DNA from 3 places in the Klebsiella sp. Sb-30 genome. Region 1 is predicted to be linked to each of the others. Evidence: predicted binding sites of a transcription regulator. Region 1 holds the regulator's gene; each other region holds the start of a gene.

Region 1 (7,603 bases):
GGCCCGGAAGCCAACGACTTCGGCCTGCTGGAAAACACCTTCCTTGAGTACGGGCGTAACGGTAGCGGCCAGTCGCGCAAGTATTTGCATACCTATGATGAGGCGGTGCCGTGGAATCAGGTACCGGGCACATTCACACCGTGGCAACCGCTACCGGAACCGACCGATGTCCTGTTTTATGAAGGGCTGCACGGCGGGGTTGTCACGCCGCAGTATAACGTCGCGCAGAATGTCGACCTGCTGGTTGGCGTGGTGCCTATCGTCAACCTGGAATGGATTCAGAAGCTCATCCGCGATACCAGTGAACGAGGTCACTCCCGTGAAGCGGTGATGGATTCCGTGGTCCGTTCAATGGAAGACTATATCAACTTCATCACACCGCAGTTTTCGCGCACCCATATCAACTTCCAGCGCGTCCCCACTGTCGACACCTCCAACCCGTTTGCGGCGAAGGGCATTCCGTCATTGGATGAAAGCTTTGTAGTGATCCACTTCCGCAACCTACCGGATATCGATTTTCCCTGGCTGCTGGCGATGCTACAGGGCTCGTTTATCTCGCATATCAATACGCTGGTGGTGCCTGGCGGGAAAATGGGGCTGGCGATGGAGCTCATCATGACGCCGCTGGTGGAGCGTTTGATGGAAGGTAAAGCAATTTAAATTCGCGGCCGGCGCTACGCTTGCGCCGGCCTGCAAGACGGTGTCAACCCGGTAAGCATCGCGCCACCGGGTATCTGGCATTACGCCTCTACCACCTCAAACGAATGGGTGATGTTCACCGCTTTTTGCAGCATCAGCGCCACCGAGCAGTATTTCTCCGCCGACAGATCCACCGCACGGGAGACGGCCGCATCTTTCAGCTCCTTGCCGGTGACAATAAAATGCATGTTGATATGGGTAAACAGACGCGGCGCCTCTTCCCGACGTTCAGACGTCAGCTTGACTTCACAGTTAGTCACGTTGTGACGACCTTTCTGCAAAATAGACACGACATCGATCGCGCTGCATCCGCCCGCCGCCATCAGCACCATCTCCATTGGGCTTGGCGCTTTATCTCCGGAGTTGCCGTCCATCAGAATCTGGTGACCTGACGCCGACTCTCCGATGAAGGTTAACCCTTCAACCCATTTCACACGAGCTTGCATAAAATTTAACTCCAAGGTTGCAATTTTCCTGACAGATTACGCGTACATAACAATTCTCGCAACGGAAGGCGACCTGCATCATGCTGAAGCGAGACACCAGGAGACATGCGGCAAAAGCTATGCTAAAACAGTCGGGATGCTACAGTATTACATTGATGTACTGCATGTATGCAGAGGAGTTCACATTACAGGCTGAAGAAAAATCACCAGCCCGTTTCCCAGGCATAGGGAAACAATACGATTGCATGCCCGGATGCCGTGTAGTGTCGGCACCCGGAGATAGCTTATAACAGAGGATAACCGCGCATGGTGCTTGGCAAACCGCAAACAGACCCTACCCTCGAATGGTTCTTGTCTCATTGCCACATTCATAAGTACCCATCTAAAAGCACGCTGATCCACCAGGGTGAAAAAGCAGAAACGTTGTACTACATCGTCAAAGGCTCTGTGGCTGTGCTCATCAAGGATGAAGAAGGTAAAGAGATGATCCTCTCTTACCTCAACCAGGGCGATTTCATCGGTGAATTAGGCTTGTTTGAAGAAGGCCAGGAGCGTAGCGCCTGGGTACGTGCGAAAACCGCATGTGAAGTGGCCGAAATCTCCTACAAAAAATTCCGTCAGCTCATTCAGGTTAACCCGGATATCCTGATGCGCTTGTCGTCGCAGATGGCTCGCCGTCTGCAGGTGACCTCAGAAAAAGTGGGTAACCTTGCCTTCCTCGACGTCACCGGGCGCATCGCTCAGACGCTGTTGAACCTGGCAAAACAGCCGGATGCGATGACCCACCCTGATGGTATGCAAATTAAAATTACCCGTCAGGAAATTGGTCAGATTGTTGGCTGTTCCCGCGAAACCGTTGGCCGTATCCTGAAGATGCTGGAAGATCAGAACCTGATCTCCGCACACGGTAAAACTATCGTCGTATACGGTACGCGTTAAGTCGATAAAACGGCGTATTGCTTGCGCAATACGCCGTTTTTGTTTTCCCTCTATGTGGCGCAGGCTGATTTACCACCCGGAAGTCAACTATGCACTGCGGCAAACGCTGGTGTTGTGTTTGCCTGTCGCAATCGGCCTCCTCCTCGGTCATTTACAGCAAGGTCTGCTGTTCTCGCTGGTGCCCGCCTGCTGTAACGTCGCCGGTCTGGATACGCCGCACAAACGTTTTTTTAAACGCTTGATTATTGGCGGTTCGCTGTTCGCCGGCTGCAGTCTGGTCGTCCAGCTTCTGCTTCAGCAGGCGATCCCGCTACCTTTGATTCTCAGCGGCCTGGCGCTGCTGCTCGGCGTGACGGCGGAGATCAGCTCTCTGCACGCCAGGCTTCTGCCCGCTTCGTTGATTGCCGCGATCTTTACCCTGAGCCTTGCCGGAAACATGCCCGTCTGGGAGCCACTGCTGATCTACGCCCTCGGGACGCTGTGGTACGGTCTGTTTAACTGGTTCTGGTTTTGGCTATGGCGCGAGCAGCCGCTGCGCGAATCGCTGAGCCTGCTCTATCGCGAGCTGGCTAACTACTGCGAAGCCAAATACAGCCTGCTGACCCAGCATATCGATCCCACCACTTCACTGCCGCCGCTGCTCACGCGCCAGCAGAAGGTGGTGGACCTGATCACCCAATGCTACCAGCAGATGCATATGCTGGCGGCGAACCAGCGCAATGACCACAAGCGCCTGCTGCGGGCGTTTCAGATGGCGCTGGATTTGCAGGAACATATCTCCGTCAGCCTGCACCAACCCGAAGAAGTACAAAAACTGGTAGAACGCAGCCATGCCGAGGCGGTGATCCGCTGGAACGCGCAAACCGTTGCCGCTCGCCTGCGGGTGCTGGCCGATGACATCCTGTACCACCGCTATCCGCGGCGCTTTAACATGGATAAGCAGATCGGCGCGCTGGAGAAAATTGCCTGGCAGCATCCGGACAACCCGGTAGGGCAGTTCTGCGCCTGGCACTTCAGCCGAATAGCCCGGGTGCTGCGTACCCAGCGCCCGCTGTACGCTCGCAACCTGATGGCGGATAAAGAGCGCCGTCTGCCGCTGCTGCCCGCGCTAAAAAACTATCTCTCGTTAAAATCACCGGCGTTACGTAACGCTGCGCGTATCTGCGTGATGTTAACGGCCGCGAGCCTGATGGGAAGTGCCCTGAACCTTCCCAAGCCTTACTGGATCCTGATGACGGTGCTTTTTGTAACCCAAAACGGCTACGGCGCGACGCGGGTACGTATCGTCCATCGGGCGGCAGGTACGCTTGCCGGTCTGGCCATCGCCGGACTGGCGTTGCACTTCCATGTCCCGGAGGGTTATACGCTCTCCGCGATGCTGCTCGTCACGCTGCTGAGCTACCTGATTATCCGCAAGCATTATGGCTGGGCGATGGTTGGCTTTACCGTGACGGCGGTGTATACCCTGCAGCTTCTGACGCTCAACGGCGAGCAGTATATTGTCGCCAGGCTTATCGATACGCTTATCGGCTGCCTTATCGCCTTTGGCGGCATGGTCTGGCTATGGCCGCAATGGCAAAGCGGGCTACTGCGTAAGAACGCTCACGACGCGCTGGAAGCCGATCAGGAAGCGATCAGGCTGATTCTTAGCGACGATCATCAGGCTCCGGCGCTGGCCTATCGCCGGATGCGCGTCAATCAGGCGCATAACTCGCTGTATAACTCGCTGAATCAGGCCATGCAGGAACCCGGTTTTAACACACACTATCTTGACGACATGAAACTGTGGGTCACCCACAGCCAGTTTATTGTTGAGCATATCAACGCGATGACCACCCTGGCCCGCGAGCATACGATGCTGACGCCGGAGCTGGCCCGACGCTATCTGGAATCTTGTGAGATTGCGCTCCAGCGTTGCCAGCAGCGGCTGGATTCCGATGGTCCCGGCAGCGCTGGCGATGTCAATATTATGGAGTCGCAGGATGTGGAGGTGAGCCGGGGGCCGTTAAGTACGATGGAGCAACATCTGCAGCGGATCCTCGACCATCTGAACACCATGCACACCATCTCCTCGGTGGCATGGCGTCAGCGCCCGCATCACGGCATCTGGCTACGCGCGATTAAGCGTTAAGAACCTGCTTTACCGCCTGGGCAAAGCGGGCCATGCCTTCGGCAATATCCTGCTCGTCGATGACCAGCGAAGGGACAAAGCGCATCACATCCGGCCCGGCATTCAGCACCATCACGCCGGCATCTGCCGCGGCATAGAGAAAATCACGAGCCCGGCCCTTATACTGCGGCTTAAGCTCCGCGCCAATCAACAGCCCCATACCGCGGATATCGCTGAACAGGTCAAACTGCGCGTCAATTTGCTGGAGATGCTGCACAAACAGCTCGCGCTTCGCCTTCACGCCCTCCAGCACCTCCGGGGTATTAATCAGGTCAAATGCCGCCCCGGCCACGGCGCAGGCCAGCGGGTTACCGCCGTAAGTCGAACCGTGGGAACCGGCGTGGAATGCGCTGGCAATATCGTTGGTGGTCAGTACGGCGCTGATCGGGAAGCCACCGCCCAGCGCTTTGGCGCTGGTAAGAATGTCCGGCGTCACGCCATAGTGCATATATGCAAACAGCGAACCGGTACGCCCCATGCCGCACTGAACTTCATCAAACACCAGCAGCGCCTGATGCTCATCGCAGAGTTCGCGCAGTCCTTTCAGGAACGCCGGCGTCGCCGCCATCACGCCGCCTTCTCCTTGAATCGGCTCCACAACCACCGCGCAGGTATGATCGTCCATAACGGCCTTAACCGCATGCAGATCGTTAAACGGCACGTGGATAATGTCCGCCGGTTTCGGGCCGAAGCCATCAGAATATTTTGGCTGCCCGCCCACCGATACCGTGAACAGCGAACGGCCGTGGAAAGCATTATGGAAGGCGATGATTTTGGTCTTATACGGGCTGTGACGGGTAATGGTGTAGTGGCGCGCCAGCTTGAACGCCGTTTCGTTCGCTTCGGTGCCAGAGTTCATGAACACCACGCGTTCGGCGAAGGTGGCCTCCACCAGCTTACGACCCAGACGCAGCGCCGGCTCGTTGGTAAAGACATTGCTGGTATGCCACAAGGTTTCGCCCTGCTCATGCAGCGCCGCGACCAGAGCCGGATGACAATGACCTAACGCCGTCACCGCAATCCCGCCCGCGAAATCAACGTACTCTTTGCCCTGCTGATCCCATACGCGGCTACCTTTACCTTTGACCGGGATGAATTCTGCCGGTGCATAAATCGGCAGAATAACTTCATCGAATGTGGCGCGGGTAATTACCGGTTGCTCAGTTGCCATGTCATGCCATCCTTCTTCGTTATGCGGTCATTATTGTGATAATCTAATCACAAAATATGCATAAAAAATCAGTCAATGGCAACTACAAATCATCGATTGAGGAAGTTTGCCAGCAGTTGATGTCCCTGCTCGCTGAGAATACTTTCCGGGTGGAACTGTACCCCTTCGAGATCCCACTCCCGATGGCGAATCGCCATAATCTCTCCGCTTTCACTGCGGGCCGTCACCTCAAAGCATTCAGGAAGCGTCGCGGGATCAATCAGCAGAGAGTGGTAGCGAGTAACGGTCAGCGGATTATTCAGCCCCTGAAAGACCCCCTGCCCGTTATGATAGATGGGAGAAGTTTTGCCGTGCATCACTTTCGCCGCTCGCACGATAGTGGCCCCAAAGACCTGGGCGATGGCCTGATGGCCAAGACAAACGCCCAGCAGCGGAACCTGACCGGCATAACGAGCAATCACCGCCAGCGAAATGCCTGACTCATTTGGCGTACAGGGCCCGGGAGAGATCACGATTTTCTCCGGCATCAACGCCGCGATCTCCTCAAGCGTCAGCTCATCATTGCGCCTGACCAGCACTTCCGCCCCCAGTTCACAGAAGTACTGGTACAAGTTCCAGGTGAAAGAATCATAGTTGTCGATAAGCAGGATCATAGCGGCTCCGGAAAGAATAAAACCGGGCTATTCTACTCAGATTCTCACGCTTCGCTTACCACTTTGCGAAAGATCCGCTCAAGGGGTTCGGGATCGCCCATCGCCCCCAGCTGGTTAGCCTGGCTCCAGCTATCGGGGTCGATATCCCGCCAGTCGAGCACAAACCCGGCGTGAAGAGCCAACTGTTCAAAGAAAATTCGCTGAACCAGGCCGCTACCGACGCGAAACGGGTGCAGGACGTTGATTTCCCCGTAGTACCAACTCAGACGCGTGACGAACGTCGCGCGGCTGATTCCGCTGAGGTAGCCCTCTTCCTCCAGCGCCCGCATCAGCGCATTGCCCTCTTTCTCAATCCACGCAAAATGGCAGAAAGGAGTATCCCCCTGATAGATATCGACTTCTCTGAATTGCCCCGCCCAGTCGAAGATATCCTGATAGAGCTGATGATGAATGAAACAGAGGTAGGGTAGCCCGCGGCCGCGCGGTCCCAGCGGCAGCGTCGCCGCACGCAGGGAGGTGATTTCCCAGGCCGTTTGCTCCAGCCGCTGCGCCTGACGAATACCGAGACGGTTACGCATCACATTGAGCGCAGGGTAGAGGTAAGGGTCGCGATCGTCGCCATATTTACTGCTCATGGCGCCTCCTGATCTCGGCAAGACGCGCCAGCGCTTGCTCGGCAGTCAGCGTCACCAGCGGGATCGCTGCCCCCTCCAGGCGACGGCTGGCCTGAAAATTCACATTGCGGGTCTGTTCCCAGAGCTGGGATTTTTGCTTATCGGTGAGTGAACGCATGCTCGCCTCCCTTATCGTCCCCTGTTTGCCACAAGTATAAGCAGCAATTTCAGGTTACGCAGAGAGGCCGACGAGGCGCGGGCAATGTTACCCGCGCACAGAAAGGCTTACGGCAGGACTTTTGCTGAGAGGATAACGACAGGTTTGGACGGTACATTCTGGTACGGTCCGACGTTGTGCGTCTGAACCTGGGAAATCTTATCCGCCACGTCCATGCCTTTCACCACTTTGCCGAAGACCGCATAGCCAAAATCACGCTGCCCGTGGTCAAGGAAGGCGTTGTCCGCAATGTTAATGAAGAACTGGCTGGTAGCGCTGTCCTGTTCGGCGGTACGCGCCATTGCGATAGTACCGCGGGTATTGCGCAGACCGTTATCGGCTTCGTTTTTAATCGGCGGGTTCGGCTGCTTCTGCTGCATCTGTTCGTTAAAGCCGCCGCCCTGCACCATGAAGCCCGGAATCACGCGATGGAAGGTCGTATTGTTATAGAAGCCGCTGTTCACGTACTTCAGGAAGTTATCCACGGAAATCGGTGCTTTCTGGCTATTTAACTCCAGCTCAATATTGCCCGCAGACGTCGTCAGCAGTACATGAGGATCGCCCTTCGCTGCCATTGCCGGAGAGAAAGCTGAAATGGCGAAAACGGCAACCACCGCCGCCAGAGTTGATTTGAGCATGGGAATTCCTTAACGGAGCAGAATAAAAAGCAAGTGCTTTGATTCTAAAGAGCCTT
Region 2 (7,603 bases), 1.5 Mb from region 1:
TGATATTGTCGCGTACGGAATGGACCGGAATAATGCCCTCCGCTTTGCGGTCTTCCGGGCACAGCATCATTCCGGCCTCGATAGCCTGTGCCGGTTTGCGAATATCGATCGCCTGCCCGTCGATATACACCTGACCGCCGGTGATACGGGTTCCGCCAAACAACCCTTTCATCAGCTCGCTACGCCCGGCCCCGACCAGCCCAAACAGGCCGACGATTTCCCCGCTGCGCACCGACAGATCTACCGGCCTGCGGACGCCGGGCGCTTTGACCTGCTCCAGGCGCAGACGCTCTTTGCCATACTCACGCGGTTTCCAGCCGTAAACATCGCCCAGCTCGCGCCCGACCATCGCCTGCACCAGCGCGTCATGACTCACGGTCTGCATATCATCGAAGGTGCGTACGTAGCGGCCATCTTTAAACACGGTGATCGCATCGCTGAGCGCAAAAATCTCCTCCATGCGGTGCGAAACATAAATAATCACGCGCCCTTCCTCACGCAATTCGCGGATGACGCGAAACAGATGGTCGATCTCGCGCGCCGAAAGAGAGCTGGTCGGTTCATCAAATGCGATAACCTTTGCGTTACGGGTGAGCGCCTTAGCAATCTCAACCATCTGCCACTGGCCGATGGAGAGGTATTTCAACGGCGTTTCCGGGTCGATATCCAGCCCCAGATGTTCCAGCTGCAGCCGCGCTTCGTAGTTGAGCAGCGAGCGGTTCACTAAGCCGTACTTATGCGGGATTTGGCCGAGGTAGATATTCTCCGCGACGGTCATTTCCGGAATCAGGTGCAGCTCCTGATAAATGATTGCCACTCCGGCGTTCAGCGCTTCGGTAGTGTTGCTGAATACGCGCGGTTGGCCGTCTATCTGCAGGTCGCCGGCGGTAGGAATATAGTTGCCGCTGAGAATTTTCAGCAGCGTCGATTTTCCGGCTCCATTTTCCCCCATCAGGGCGTGGATCTGTCCGCTATAGCAGTCAAAGCTAATATCGGAGAGCGCCTTAACGCCGGGAAAGGTCATGGTAATGCCGCGAAATGAGAGATAAGGGGTAGACTGTTGCATAACAACTCCGCTCTTCTATGCTCAGCCTCCCGCAGGCTGCGGGAGGCAGGGTCAACCAGGCCTTACAGCCCTTTTTTCGCCAGCTCTTCTTTGAAGTTGTCGCGCGTGATCAGCACCACATCGGTGACCGCAGTGAATTTCGGCGGTTCTGCGTCTTTTGTGACCCAGTTGTAGAGCATCTCGCTGGTTTTATATCCGTGGATATCCGGGCTAGGCAGCAGAGAACCGTAGAAACCGGTCGCCTGCGCTTTGGAGAGTTCGTTAACCGCATCCACACCATTAATGCCAATGCCAATCACATCCCCGGCTTTAAAGCCCTGACCTTCGGTGGCGCGCACGCCGCCCAGTACGGTGTTGTCATTCATCCCCACGATCAGCCAGTGCTTCACCTGAGGATGCTGTACCAGCATCGAGTTACCGGCGTCGAAGGCGCCCGGGATATCGTTGGATTTAGTCGGCACGCGGTAGATCTGTTGGTCAGGGAAACCGGCCGCTTTCAGCGCGTCGATGGAACCCGTGGTACGACGACGGGCGGTATCGAGTTCATCAGCGGTAATCGCCATCACGCCGGTATCCTTCACATCCCAGCCGCGTTTTTGCATCTCTTTGTACAGCTCCTGCCCCTGACGGGCGCCAATTTCACTGGCGGCCATCATCACCAACGGTACGCTCTCCATCGGTTTACCTTTCGCATTCACGAACTGGTCATCGACGGTGATGACTTTCATATCGTATCCGCGCGCTTTAGCGACAATCGCCGCCCCGAGTTTCGGGTCAGGTGTACAAATAACGAAGCCCTTTGCCCCGCTGGCCGCCAGGCTGTCGATGGCATTCAGGGTTTTCTCACCATCCGGGACCGCAATTTTAATTACCTCAAAGCCCAAATCTTTGCCGGCCTTATCGGCAAATTTCCACTCGGTTTGAAACCAGGGTTCTTCCGGTTGTTTGACCAGAAATCCGAGTTTAAGCGTTTCAGCCATAGCTGATTGTGACATAACCGCAGCGAGACCGATCGCCGCCAGCGCTTTAGTAAATTTGTGCATGGTAAACTCCAGCTTTATTTCGCTTTTCTGTAGGGAAGTATCGGACTTAATTTTTTTATCGGACGTAAAACAAGGCATTAGAAAAATTGCACACCGAACTGCCGTTGTTCATTAAGTAATAACTGGAAATCAATTCTCCATACGAGAGCATTATCACATCGCGGAATTACAGTAATTGCGTGCATAGATTTAGCGAAAAATGACATAAAAAAAGAGCTAATTGTCAGACAATTAGCCCTGCACATAGCAATATTATCCATATCATCAGCAGACTTATCCTTGTCGCTACCGCCGCCTGCTCTCAGGAGATGTCCCGAAAGTGCTGTGCCCCCTTTTTCAGCCGTTTCCCTTACCGATACGACTTCTCACAAGATGAAATATCGCACAGGAGAATTTTATTACCGTTAATAACAGAATACACCTCATCATCCCGCTTATCTGGTCCTGTAAAAATGACGTCACTCAATCATTTCTCGTGATTTCTTTTTTACCGAATGGTTGATGCGACATGACCGAATTATGACCTCAGGATTAAATTCATATTTAATTAATATGTCGTAGGCATCATCCATATCATAAAAAAAGCCATAAAAATAAATTCAATAAAATCATCAAGATATGGATATTAAAATCAAGTAAAAGACAAAAACAACACGCTTTATAAGGATGTTGTAACGAAACGTAAACAGATGCACTTGAGAGTTTTCTTAGTCTATTATTGAGGGTATTCTATATATATCGGCAGGCGCTAATTAATTACCGATACACATAGGGAAAGTGCAAATTCATTATTTTGCCGACAATGTTACGCGTAAAGAGTCTCGCATTTTATCGTTCACCGGCGAAGATTCCCGACGCGTGAATGATACCTCCAGCTTAATAAGGATATTTTTTATGGTCGTTTCAGGAATGGCTCAAAAACTCAATAATCAGATGAACCTTGAGTTTCATGCCTCAAATTTATATCTGCATCTCAGCGAATGGTGCGAACAGCACCGTCTGAACGGCACCGCCATCTTTTTGCGCTCCCGGGCACAATCCCACGTGACGCAGATGATGCGCGTATTCGATTTTATGAAGACCGGCGGAAACTGGCCGATCGTCAAAAATGAAGGCAGCTACAGCTATAACTGTCACTCCCTCGAAGATCTGTTTACCACCACCCTGGCCGATTATGAACAGCGTAGCAGCATGCTGTCCGGATTGACCGAAGAGGCTAAAGCGCAACGCGACGACACCACCTGGCGCTTCCTGACGCTGCTGGAGAAAGAGCAGCAGCAGGACGGCGTGCTGTTGCAAAGCGTGCTTGAAGAGGTTCGTAACGCGGATAAAGCCGGCCTGGGTATGCTTCAGACCGATCGCCGCCTGCTCAGTCTGGTGACACGCCGCCAGGATTAAGGCCATCGCGCCGGCATCACATCAACCGTTCTCTCAGCGAGTATGGATCCCGAGAGAACGGCTTTCGCATCGCAGCATAGCGATCGCCCTGGCCGGCGCAACCGCGCAGCGTTGGCACTAAAACCCGCCGGACGATGCCCTGCAGACCGCCGTATGGCCACCGTTCCGCTGCGCGAATAAACGACACCGGATCATCAATCCCTCCACTTCACGCCTCCGTCCATCGCGGATAACGTTCCAGCGATCGCTGTTTCTGACACATCATTTCCGCCGTTCAGGCGCCGTTCTTATTCCTGAAAAGCATTAAAAACTTTTAAGCCGATCGCATTCCTGCTCTGGGAAATGGCGCAGCGGGTGATTAGTGACGGCGATCACTTTTCGCCATCGACTTTAAGAATATAAAAACAGCGTTTCAAAAATTTAAAACATGAGGTTTATATTAATGGCAGGATACGCGGCTTCAACCTCACAAGGGTTGCAGGGAAGACCGATTTTGTTACGCCATCAGCTAGCCTACGGCGGCGGTAATTTACTGGGGAGCGGCGCGCTGGCAATCAGCGGCGCCTGGCTACTTTATTTCTACACCACGTTCTGCGGACTGACGCTGATTGAGGCGTCGTTCATTTTCTCCGTCGCCAGCATCATCGATGCGATCAGCAATCCGTTAATGGGCTACCTGACCGATAACTTCGGTAAAACGCGGCTCGGCAAACGCTTCGGACGCCGACGTTTCTTTTTATTGATCGGCATCCCGCTGATGATGTTTTACCCGCTGCTGTGGGTTGAGGGGCTGGGTTTCTGGTACTACCTCTGCACCTACGTCGTCTTTGAGATTATTTATACCTCAGTCATGGTGCCTTATGAAACCTTAGCCACCGAAATGACCGACGACTTCTCATTACGCTCTAAACTGACCGGCTATAAAGCCATTTTCGGCAAGCTTGCCAACTTCCTGGCGGCGTTCATCCCAGGTCAGTTTATCCTGTTGTACGGCAAAGACTCCGCCACACCGTTCTTCCTGACCGGGCTGACCTACGGGGTTATTCTGATTATCGCCATCTCCTGCCTGTGGTTTTGCAGCTGGGAGCGCCCGCGTGAAGAAGAAGTTCGCGTGAATGAGAAAAAAGGCCTGCTCACGACCCTGCTGATGCTGGCGAAGGATATGCGTTCAACCTTCTATCTACGCGTGTTCCGCAAACATCTTGGGATGTATCTCTGCGGTTTCGGCGCAGAATGGCTGTTTGCCTCGATCTTTACCTACTTCGTTATCTTTGTCCTGCAGCACGATCCGGCGATGGTCGCCGGGCTGAACAGCCTGAACTCGATTCTGCAGCTGCTCTCTACGGCGTTGTTTATCGGCCTGTGTGTGAAAAAGGGATTCAGCAAGCCCTATATTCTGGCGCTGAGCATCGTGATTTTCTCCGTGTTGCTGTACACCTCGCTGTGGTTTTTCCATCTGCCCGCTCATCTGGCAACCATCCTGATGTTTGGGATCACGGTGCTGTTTGGCCTGGGTACCGGCGGCGTGTACTACATTCCATGGACCGTTTACACCTTCCTCGCCGATGTTGATGAGATCTATACCGGCCGCCGCCGCGAAGGGATCTACGCGGGCGCCATGACCTTCTCCGGAAAAATCCTGCGTTCGATTATTGTCTTCACGATGGGAGCTATTCTCAGCTTTTACGGGTTCCAGTCGAAAGCGCATACGCAACCAGAAAGCGCCGTGACCGCCATTGCGGTGGTGTTCTGTAGCGGCGTGATCCTGCTGGCGCTGGCAGCCATTGTCTTCAGCAAGCAGATGAAACTGGATCGCAAAGCGCACCTGGTCGTATTGCAGGAAGTGGCGCGGATTAAAGCAGGGGGTAAGGTTAGCGATATCCCGTCCGATGTGCGTATTATCGTGGAGGATTTAGTCGGCCATCGTTATGAAGAGTGCTGGGGCAACAGTAAGCTATTTAAAGATGAACAGCCGGCGTCGGCAAGGGCCGCTATCTCTCATTAACGTCTGGTTTTCGCCCCGCCATCGACAGCGATAGCGGGGCGAAACAACTTAGTGTGCTTCACCCTGCGGCGTAAACTTAAGCTCAATCAGCGCAATCGCTTTTTGGACCGCGCGCAGCGTCACCGGATCGGCCGAAGCCGGATGGCTGGCAAAATCGATGGCTTTCAGCTGCGTGGTCATTTTTTCGCGGACTTCAACAGGGGCGATGACATCAATGACGTCGAGAATCTGTTTGATAACCAACTGGCAGGCGACAACGTCAGAAACCAGTTCGTCTTGTTCGGTGAGATGTTGAGACATTTATTACTCCTTTTTCGAGGAGCGTAATAGTAACCTAAATCCCGAGAGATAAAAAAACCTGCCGCAGCAGGTTTTTTTATCAGAACATACCGGCAGGCGGTACATCTTTGAATGTTTTGCAGTACTGCTCGAACATGCTCTTCAGAATTTTGCGCAGTTTCATGAAGCGACTCCGGTTTTGTTATGCAGGTGTTACCATTGATGGGGTCTATAATATGACTTGCATCACATAAATCAATAGAAACATGCGCTAACTCACAATTTATTTACAAGAATAATTTATAAATTAAACAAAAGTGAGGGAAATCGCAGAGTTAAGAGCCTGCACGTTTTTCCCGCGATAGGCACCTCACCAGGCGATGGCAAACACACAATGAGTACAGATATCTCTTCACGAGAAGGCCGCGCCTTCTCTGCTCCTGCGCTGCTGGTCGCCGGCGCATTTTTCATGGAGTTTCTTGACGGGACGGTAATCGCTACCGCGCTGCCGGACATGGCAAAAGATTTTGGCGTTGCGGCGGTTGACCTCAATATCGGTATCAGCGCCTACCTGATTACGCTGGCGGTATTGATCCCGGCCAGCGGCTGGATTGCCGATCGCTTCGGCGCGCGTAAGATCTTCACGCTGGCGTTGGCTATTTTTACGCTTGCCTCCGTTTTTTGCGGCTTTGCCGGCAACGTGGACACCTTTGTCGCCATGCGAATCCTTCAGGGTATTGGTGGCGCGCTGATGGTGCCCGTCGGCCGCCTGGCGGTACTGCGTACCACGCCAAAAGATCAGCTCATCAAAGCCATTGCCACACTGACATGGCCGGCGCTGGTTGCGCCGATCATCGGTCCACCGCTGGGTGGCTTTATTACCCGCTATGCCAGCTGGCACTGGATTTTCTTTATTAATGTTCCTCTGGGATTGATCGCCATCGCGCTGTCGCTGCGAATTATTCCCGATATCCGCGAAGCGCAGCGACGTCCCTTTGACCTTCCCGGCTTCTTTGCGACATCGGTTGCTATGGTGAGCCTGGTGAGCGCCATGGAGTTGCTTGGCGATAGCCGACCACAAGGCTGGACAACCCTGGTCCTGCTGGGGATCGGTACGGGATGCATGCTGTTCGCTCTGCGCCATTTCCGCCGGGCAGAGTGGCCGATGGTGCGTCTCGATGCGCTACAGGTACCCACCTTTCGGGTTACGATGTACGGAGGATCGCTTTTCCGTGCTTCCATCAGCGCCGTCCCCTTTCTGTTACCGCTGCTGTTTCAGGTTGGCTTTGGTATGGATCCGTTCCATTCCGGGCTGCTGGTGCTGGCGGTGTTTGTCGGCAACTTCACTATTAAACCCGCCACCACCCCGCTCATCCGTTGGCTCGGCTTCCGTCGGCTGCTGTTAATAAACGGGACGCTAAACGTCATCTCGCTGCTCGCCTGTGCTTTTTTAACGCCGCAGACCCCGGTCTGGCTTATTTGTATGATCCTGTATCTCGGCGGCGTATTCCGCTCGATTCAGTTTACCGGCGTGAGCACGCTTGCTTTTGCCGATGTTCCGCCTGCGCAGATGAGCTACGCCAATACGTTGTTCAGTACCGCGTCACAGCTGGCCGTGGGTCTGGGGATCACCCTCGGCGCGATCGGCATTCGCATGGGTGAAAAAGCCAGTGAGTGGTTAAGTCTGACGACCCTACCGGGGATCAGCTTCCGGCTCTCCTTTGTCTTTATTGCCTTAATTTGTCTGGTGGGAATGGTAGATAGTCTGCGATTGAGCAAAGATGCCGGTAGCAGCGTCTCGCAGAGCAAAAA
Region 3 (7,603 bases), 1.2 Mb from region 1:
CTTGGCAACATTGCGCCGTTGTCTGTCAAACCATTTCTTCCGGGCAAGCTTGGCCTGGTGTGCGAGGGTGGCGGTCAGCGAGGTATTTTTACCGCCGGAGTACTGGATGAGTTTATGCGCGCGGGATTCAACCCCTTTGACATTATGCTGGGGACATCCGCCGGGGCGCAGAACCTGTCGGCCTACATGTGCAACCAGCAGGGCTACGCCCGCAAGGTCATCACCCGTTACACCACGGCCCGGGAATTTTTCGATCCTATGCGTTTTGTCCGCGGCGGTAATCTCATCGATCTTGACTGGCTGGTGGAGACCACGGCGCAAAAAATGCCGCTGGCGATGAGCTATGCGGAGGAGCAGTTCGCCCTGGGGAAAGAGCTGTGGATGTGCGCCTGCCGGGGCGATGATTATACGCCAGACTATTTTGCTCCCACCCAGACCACGTGGCTCGATCTGATCCGCGCCTCCAGCGCGATCCCCGGTTTCTATCGCAGCGGCGTCATGCTGGACGGCATCAGCTATCTGGATGGCGGCGTCAGCGATGCGATTCCCGTACAGGAGGCGGCCCGACGCGGGGCGCAAACCATCGTGGTTATCCGTACGGTGCCTTCGCAGATGTTCTATACCCCGCAGTGGTTTAAGCGAATGGAGCGCTGGCTGGGGGAAAGCAGCCTGCAGCCGTTTGTGAACCTGGTCCAGCATCACGAGGCCACCTATCGCACTACCCAACAGTTTATTGAGAAGCCGCCGGGTAAGCTGCGCATCCTGGAAATTTATCCGCAGAAACCGCTTAAAAGTATGGCGCTGGGAAGCCGTTTACCGGCGCTGCTGGAAGACTACAAGACCGGGCGACAGTGCGGACGTTATTTCCTCGCGACGGTCGGCAAAATGCTGGCCGACCGTCCACCGCTGGTGCGTCATCTGCCGCGAATCACGCAGCCGGCCTCGGTTGTGGTGCCGGCGGCTTCCGTCGCCAACGATTCTCACCCGGCCACTTTCGTGACCGCCCCGCAGGCTAATGATGCCAGCTTTGATAACGAGGATCTGGCATGACGTGGACGTTTATCGATACGCATTGTCATTTTGATTTCCCGCCCTTCGCCGGCCATGCCGCCGAGAGTCTTGCCCGGGCGGCGCAAGCCGGGGTGACGCAGATAATTGTTCCGGCCATTGAAGCGGAAAATTTCCCCCGCGTATTAGCGCTGGCGGAGCAGCATGAAGCGATTTATGCCGCCGTGGGACTGCATCCCATTGCGATCGAGCGGCATGATGAGCGCAGTCTTGAGCGCCTGGAGGAGTGCCTGCGCCAACGCCACCGAAAGCTGGTCGCGGTGGGGGAGACGGGGCTCGATCTGTATCGTGACGATCCGCAGTTTGAGCGCCAGCAGGTCATGCTGGAAGCGCAGCTGCGGCTGGCGAAGCGTTACGATCTGCCGGTGATTCTGCACTCCCGACGTACTCACGATAAGCTGGCGATGCTGCTGAAAAAACATGCCCTGCCGAGAACCGGCGTGGTGCATGGTTTCGCGGGAAGCCTGCAGCAAGCGGAACGTTTCGTTCAGGCAGGTTATAAAATTGGCGTCGGCGGAACCATAACCTACCCACGCGCCAGTAAAACGCGTGATGTCATGGCGCGTCTACCGCTATCGGCACTGCTGCTGGAGACGGATGCGCCGGATATGCCGCTCAATGGTTTTCAGGGGCAGCCAAATCGGCCCGAGCAGGTGGCCCGTGTCTTTGCCTCGCTATGTGAACTGCGGCAGGAACCTGCGGATGTCATTGCCAATGCGTTGATTCACAATACGAAAGCGTTGTTCTGTACCCTGTGACGTCCCACTCTCAGTGATGACGCTCGTGCGTCAGCCGCGGTGAAGAGGCTGCGGCTTCATCGCCGGTATTCCCGGATACCTCCCTTTCTCACTCCTCTGCGGATGTTATAATTTCATCATTTCCTTTTTTTTAGTAACTTACTTATTTTTCAGTGGTTATTGCCTGTTTTTCAATTTTTAGCACAAAATGCACTCGCTGTTGTCGAGGTATCCTGTGGTTTTATGTTATTATATTAACATTCAGTTGCGTCTGCGGATTTTGATTATGCTTAAAGTAAACATGGCGTTTTGCAGCGCAATACTGCACTCATAAAGGTGACTTATGTCACATTACAGTAATGCAAATTCTCTATGAGTTTTCATTAACTGTGATGAATGTCGAAGTGTAACGGCGAGGTGATGTTACAATAGTAACAGACTCGCAAGGTGAACAAACTATTGAACCGGCAATAAGCCGTCGGAGTGTAAAATGACTGATTTATCTGCAAGCAGCCTGCGCGCGTTGAAACTGATGGACCTGACCACGCTGAATGACGATGACACCAATGAAAAGGTGATCGCTCTGTGCCATCAGGCAAAAACGCCGGTAGGGAATACAGCGGCTATCTGCATCTATCCGCGCTTTATCCCGATCGCGCGTAAAACGCTGAACGCGCAAGGCACCCCGGATATCCGTATCGCCACGGTCACCAACTTCCCGCATGGTAACGATGATATCGATATCGCGCTGGCGGAAACCCGTGCGGCTATCGCTTATGGCGCGGACGAAGTTGACGTGGTATTCCCGTACCGCGCGCTGATCGCGGGTAACGAGCAGGTCGGATTCGATCTGGTGAAGGCCTGTAAAGAGGCTTGCGCGGCGGCCAACGTGCTGTTGAAAGTGATCATCGAAACCGGTGAGCTGAAAGAAGAAGCGTTAATTCGTAAAGCTTCTGAAATTTCTATTAAAGCCGGGGCGGATTTCATCAAAACCTCGACCGGTAAAGTCCCGGTAAACGCGACGCCGGAAAGCGCACGTATCATGCTGGAAGTGATCCGCGATATGGGCGTACAGAAAACCGTTGGCTTTAAGCCTGCGGGCGGCGTCCGCAGCGCTGAAGATGCGCAGCAGTTCCTGGCCATTGCCGATGAACTGTTCGGTGCCGACTGGGCGGATTCTCGCCACTATCGTTTCGGCGCATCCAGCCTGCTGGCAAGCCTGCTGAAAGCGCTGGGGCACGGCGACGGTAAGAGCGCCAGCAGCTACTAAGGCGTCACGGTGACAAAACCGTAGCCCGGATGAGGCGCAGCTGCGCCGACGCCGGGAGATTCCCGGCGTCGCGACGCTCGGCCGGGCTACAGGATCTTAGCGCGGGCGCAGATAACGCCGCCCGCCGAATTTGACCTTATTCCTCAGGGGGTTACCTTGTTTCTCGCACAAGAAATTATTCGTAAAAAACGTGACGGCCATGCGCTGAGCGATGACGAAATTCGCTTTTTCATCAACGGGATCCGTGATAACACCGTTTCTGAAGGGCAGATCGCGGCGCTGGCGATGACCATCTTTTTCCACGATATGTCTATGCCAGAACGCGTCTCGTTAACCATGGCAATGCGGGATTCAGGAACCGTTCTGGACTGGAAAAGCCTCAATCTGAACGGCCCGATTGTCGATAAACACTCTACCGGCGGCGTGGGCGATGTGACTTCGCTGATGCTTGGCCCGATGGTTGCCGCCTGCGGCGGCTATGTGCCGATGATCTCCGGGCGCGGCCTCGGTCATACCGGCGGCACCCTCGACAAACTGGAAGCCATTCCGGGTTTCGATATTTTCCCGGATGACGCCCGTTTCCGCGGCATTATTAAAGATGTTGGCGTCGCCATCATCGGGCAGACCAGTTCGCTGGCCCCTGCCGACAAACGTTTCTATGCCACCCGCGATATTACCGCGACGGTGGATTCCATCCCGCTCATCACCGCCTCGATTCTGGCGAAAAAACTGGCGGAAGGCCTGGATGCGCTGGTGATGGACGTTAAAGTAGGCAGCGGCGCCTTTATGCCGACCTACGAACTCTCCGCAGCGCTTGCCGAAGCGATCGTTGGCGTTTCCAACGGTGCCGGCGTGCGGACTACCGCGCTGCTGACCGATATGAACCAGGTGCTGGCATCCAGCGCCGGGAACGCCGTCGAAGTCCGTGAAGCGGTTCGCTTCCTGACCGGCGAATACCGCAATCCGCGTCTGTTTGATGTGACCATGGCGCTGTGCGTGGAAATGCTGATTTCCGGCAAGCTGGCCCAGGATGACGCCGACGCACGGGCGAAACTGCAGGCGGTGCTGGATAACGGCAAAGCGGCGGAACTCTTTGGCCGCATGGTTGCCGCCCAAAAAGGGCCGACCGATTTCGTCGAGAACTACGATAACTATCTGCCTACCGCGATGCTGAGCAAAGCGGTCTACGCTGATGGTGAAGGATTTGTCGCTGAAATGGACACCCGGGCGCTGGGTATGGCGGTGGTGTCGATGGGCGGCGGTCGTCGCCAGGCGTCCGATCCGATTGACTATAGCGTCGGCTTTACCGACATGGCGCGCCTGGGTGACAGCGTTGACGGACAGCGTCCGCTCGCGGTTATCCATGCTAAAGACGAAGCCAGCTGGCAGGAAGCGGCGAAAGCCGTCAAAGCGGCAATTAAACTGGACGATAAGGCGCCGAAAGAAACCCCGACGGTCTATCGCCGAATCACCGAATAACGGTATACTGATCTGATCGCTTTTTTGCAGCGCAAAAGGTACGGAGAATAATATGAAACGTGCATTTATTATGGTGCTGGACTCTTTCGGCATCGGTGCGACTGAAGATGCCGCTCGCTTTGGCGACGTCGGCTCAGACACTATGGGCCACATTGCTGAAGCCTGCGCTAAGGGCGAGGCTGACCATGGTCGCAAAGGCCCGCTGAATCTGCCTAATCTGACCCGTCTGGGGCTGGTCAAAGCTCACGAGGGCTCGACCGGCAAAATCGCTGCCGGGATGGACGCCAGTGCGGACGTCATTGGCGCATACGCCTGGGCGCATGAGCTCTCTTCCGGTAAAGATACGCCGTCCGGCCACTGGGAAATCGCCGGTGTACCGGTTCTGTTCGAATGGGGCTACTTCAGTGACCATCAGAACAGCTTCCCGCAGGAGCTGCTGGATAAACTGGTTAAACGTGCAAACCTGCCGGGCTATCTCGGTAACTGTCACTCCTCCGGGACGGTGATTCTGGATGAGCTTGGCGAAGAACATATGAAAACCGGCAAGCCGATTTTCTATACCTCCGCTGACTCCGTGTTCCAGATTGCCTGCCACGAAGAGACTTTTGGTCTGGATAAACTCTACGAGCTGTGCGAAATCGCCCGTGAGGAACTGACTGAAGGTGGCTACAACATTGGCCGCGTTATCGCGCGTCCGTTCGTGGGTGATAAACCGGGCCACTTCCAGCGTACCGGCAACCGTCACGATCTGGCCGTTGAACCGCCTGCGCCGACCGTGTTGCAAAAGCTGGTTGACGAGAAAGGCGGCCACGTGGTTTCCGTTGGGAAAATCGCAGACATCTATGCCAACTGCGGGATCACCAAAAAGGTGAAAGCGACCGGCCTCGATGCACTGTTTGACGCGACCATCAAAGAGATGAAAGAAGCGGGTGATAAGACCATCGTCTTCACTAACTTCGTGGACTTCGACTCTTCCTGGGGCCACCGTCGCGATATCGCCGGTTATGCGGCGGGTCTGGAACTGTTTGACCGTCGTCTACCGGAGCTGATGGAGCTGGTGGGTGAAGATGACATTCTGATCCTGACCGCTGACCACGGCTGTGACCCGAGCTGGCAGGGTACTGACCATACGCGTGAGCACATCCCGGTACTGGTCTACGGCCCGAAAGTTAAACCGGGCTCGCTGGGCCACCGTGAAACCTTCGCCGATATCGGCCAGACCCTGGCGAAATACTTTGGTACGTCCGACATGGAATATGGCAAGGCCATGTTCTAAGGTCATTGCCCGGTGGCGCTATGCTGACCGGGCCTACGGTTTTGTAGGCCGGGCAAGGCGCAGGCGCCGCCCGGCAAAAACAACAATATAAAAGGAACTGAAGATGGCAACTCCTCATATTAATGCAGAAATGGGTGATTTCGCTGACGTCGTGTTGATGCCGGGCGACCCGCTGCGCGCGAAGCACATCGCGGAAACTTTCCTTGAAGACGTGCGTGAAGTGAACAACGTGCGCGGCATGCTGGGCTTTACCGGTACCTATAAAGGCCGCAAGATCTCCGTCATGGGCCACGGTATGGGTATCCCGTCCTGCTCCATCTACACCAAAGAGCTGATCACCGATTTCGGCGTGAAGAAGATTATTCGCGTGGGCTCCTGCGGTGCGGTACGTGCTGATGTGAAACTGCGTGATGTGGTGATTGGCATGGGCGCGTGCACCGACTCCAAAGTCAACCGTCTGCGCTTTAAAGATCATGATTTCGCCGCTATCGCTGACTTCGGCATGGTGCGTAACGCGGTTGATGCTGCAAAAGCGCTGGGCGTTGATGCCCGCGTCGGTAACATCTTCTCCGCAGACCTGTTCTATACCCCGGATCCGTCCATGTTCGACGTGATGGAAAAATACGGCATCCTGGGCGTGGAAATGGAAGCCGCCGGTATCTACGGCGTAGCCGCGGAGTTCGGGGCGAAAGCGCTGACTATCTGCACCGTTTCCGATCATATTCGCACGCATGAACAGACGACTGCGGCTGAGCGTCAGACGACGTTCAACGATATGATCAAAATCGCGCTGGAATCCGTTCTGCTGGGCGATAAAGAGTAAAAGTTGTATGGCTATTGCCCGGTGGCGCTGCGCTTACCGGGCCTGGCAAACCGCGTAGAATCTGTAGGCCGGATAGGGCGTAACCGCTATTCTCGTGCTTACCGGGCCAACAAAATGGTGCCGAATCTGTAGGCCGGATAAGGCGTAGCCGCCATCCGGCTTTTTTATCAGCGCACCGCGCCGGCAATCCACCCCGACAGCTCCCGCAGCTCTTTCTCCTGCTCCGGGAAATCCACTATTAATGCTTCACACGCCTGCTGCAGCACGTCAGCCCGATACGGGCAGCCCTGCAATCGCGTAGCCAGCGCTTCCAGCGGTGCCGGATTGAGACTATCGGTAAAGACCTGCGTACGGGTGATATGGCCTTTCTCAACGTCGAAGTGCAGCTCAACCCCACCCCAGACAAAGCGCTCATCCAGCAGGTGGGAGAAGGCCGGCGCCTGACCAAAATTCCATGCCCAGCTGCTCTGGCGGGCGAAGGTCTCGGCAAAGTTCGGCAGATCCGGCGTCTTATCGGGCGAAATCACTTCCGCGGCGACGCGCTCGCCGTAGTAGGCGAAAAAGGCCTCTTCAATCGCCGAGCAGACCTGCTGGTGCGTAATACCCGGCAGCAGCTCAACCAGATTGGCCACCCGGCCGCGCACCGAGGTGATACCTTTCGCCTGCAGCTTCTTTTTATCCGGGTTGAGATAGTTTGCCAGACGACTTAAATCGGCATTCAACAGCAGCGTGCCGTGGTGAAAACCGCGATCAAGGGTTTCGCGATAGGCTGAGCCGGAGATTTTACGATCGCCTTCAGCTGTTTTGACGACCAGGTCATTGCGCCCGGAGGCTTCAGCCGCGACGCCCAGCGCCGCCAGCGCAGCCAGCACAATCCGGGTGGAGACGGTTTTATCGTACTCGGGTTTACCCGCCATGAAAGTAAAGCAGGTATTGCCGAGATCGTGGAA

The links. The regulator CRP, encoded in region 1, controls carbon source genes, mostly activating them, when cyclic AMP is high. The targets are predictions, from matches to a motif close to ATGTGANNNNNNTCACAT.
Region 2: the regulator CRP is predicted to act here: its motif matches at 2,251-2,268, upstream of AC236I_RS08935 (arabinose ABC transporter substrate-binding protein).
Region 3: the regulator CRP is predicted to act here: its motif matches at 2,140-2,157, upstream of deoC (deoxyribose-phosphate aldolase).

Annotation. Positions count from the first base shown of each region.
Region 1 is NZ_CM172749.1:432,154-439,756, reverse strand. Features, by position in the region: gene AC236I_RS01980 (phosphoribulokinase) at 1-660, shown strand, start outside; gene AC236I_RS01975 (OsmC family protein) at 741-1,145, opposite strand; gene crp (cAMP-activated global transcriptional regulator CRP) at 1,452-2,084, shown strand; gene AC236I_RS01965 (YccS/YhfK family putative transporter) at 2,137-4,215, shown strand; gene argD (bifunctional acetylornithine/succinyldiaminopimelate transaminase) at 4,205-5,425, opposite strand; gene pabA (aminodeoxychorismate synthase component 2) at 5,515-6,078, opposite strand; gene AC236I_RS01950 (putative adenosine monophosphate-protein transferase Fic) at 6,123-6,713, opposite strand; gene AC236I_RS01945 (YhfG family protein) at 6,703-6,870, opposite strand; gene ppiA (peptidylprolyl isomerase A) at 6,978-7,547, opposite strand.
Region 2 is NZ_CM172749.1:1,907,452-1,915,054, reverse strand. Features, by position in the region: gene araG (L-arabinose ABC transporter ATP-binding protein AraG) at 1-1,066, opposite strand, end outside; gene AC236I_RS08935 (arabinose ABC transporter substrate-binding protein) at 1,129-2,109, opposite strand; gene AC236I_RS08930 (non-heme ferritin-like protein) at 3,004-3,507, shown strand; gene AC236I_RS08925 (MFS transporter) at 3,950-5,512, shown strand; gene AC236I_RS08920 (DUF2766 family protein) at 5,561-5,812, opposite strand; gene azuC (stress response protein AzuC) at 5,892-5,975, opposite strand; gene AC236I_RS08910 (MFS transporter) at 6,186-7,603, shown strand, end outside.
Region 3 is NZ_CM172749.1:4,586,569-4,594,171, reverse strand. Features, by position in the region: gene AC236I_RS21465 (patatin-like phospholipase family protein) at 1-1,050, shown strand, start outside; gene AC236I_RS21460 (metal-dependent hydrolase) at 1,047-1,826, shown strand; gene deoC (deoxyribose-phosphate aldolase) at 2,296-3,075, shown strand; gene deoA (thymidine phosphorylase) at 3,232-4,554, shown strand; gene deoB (phosphopentomutase) at 4,607-5,830, shown strand; gene deoD (purine-nucleoside phosphorylase) at 5,934-6,653, shown strand; gene lplA (lipoate--protein ligase) at 6,821-7,603, opposite strand, start outside.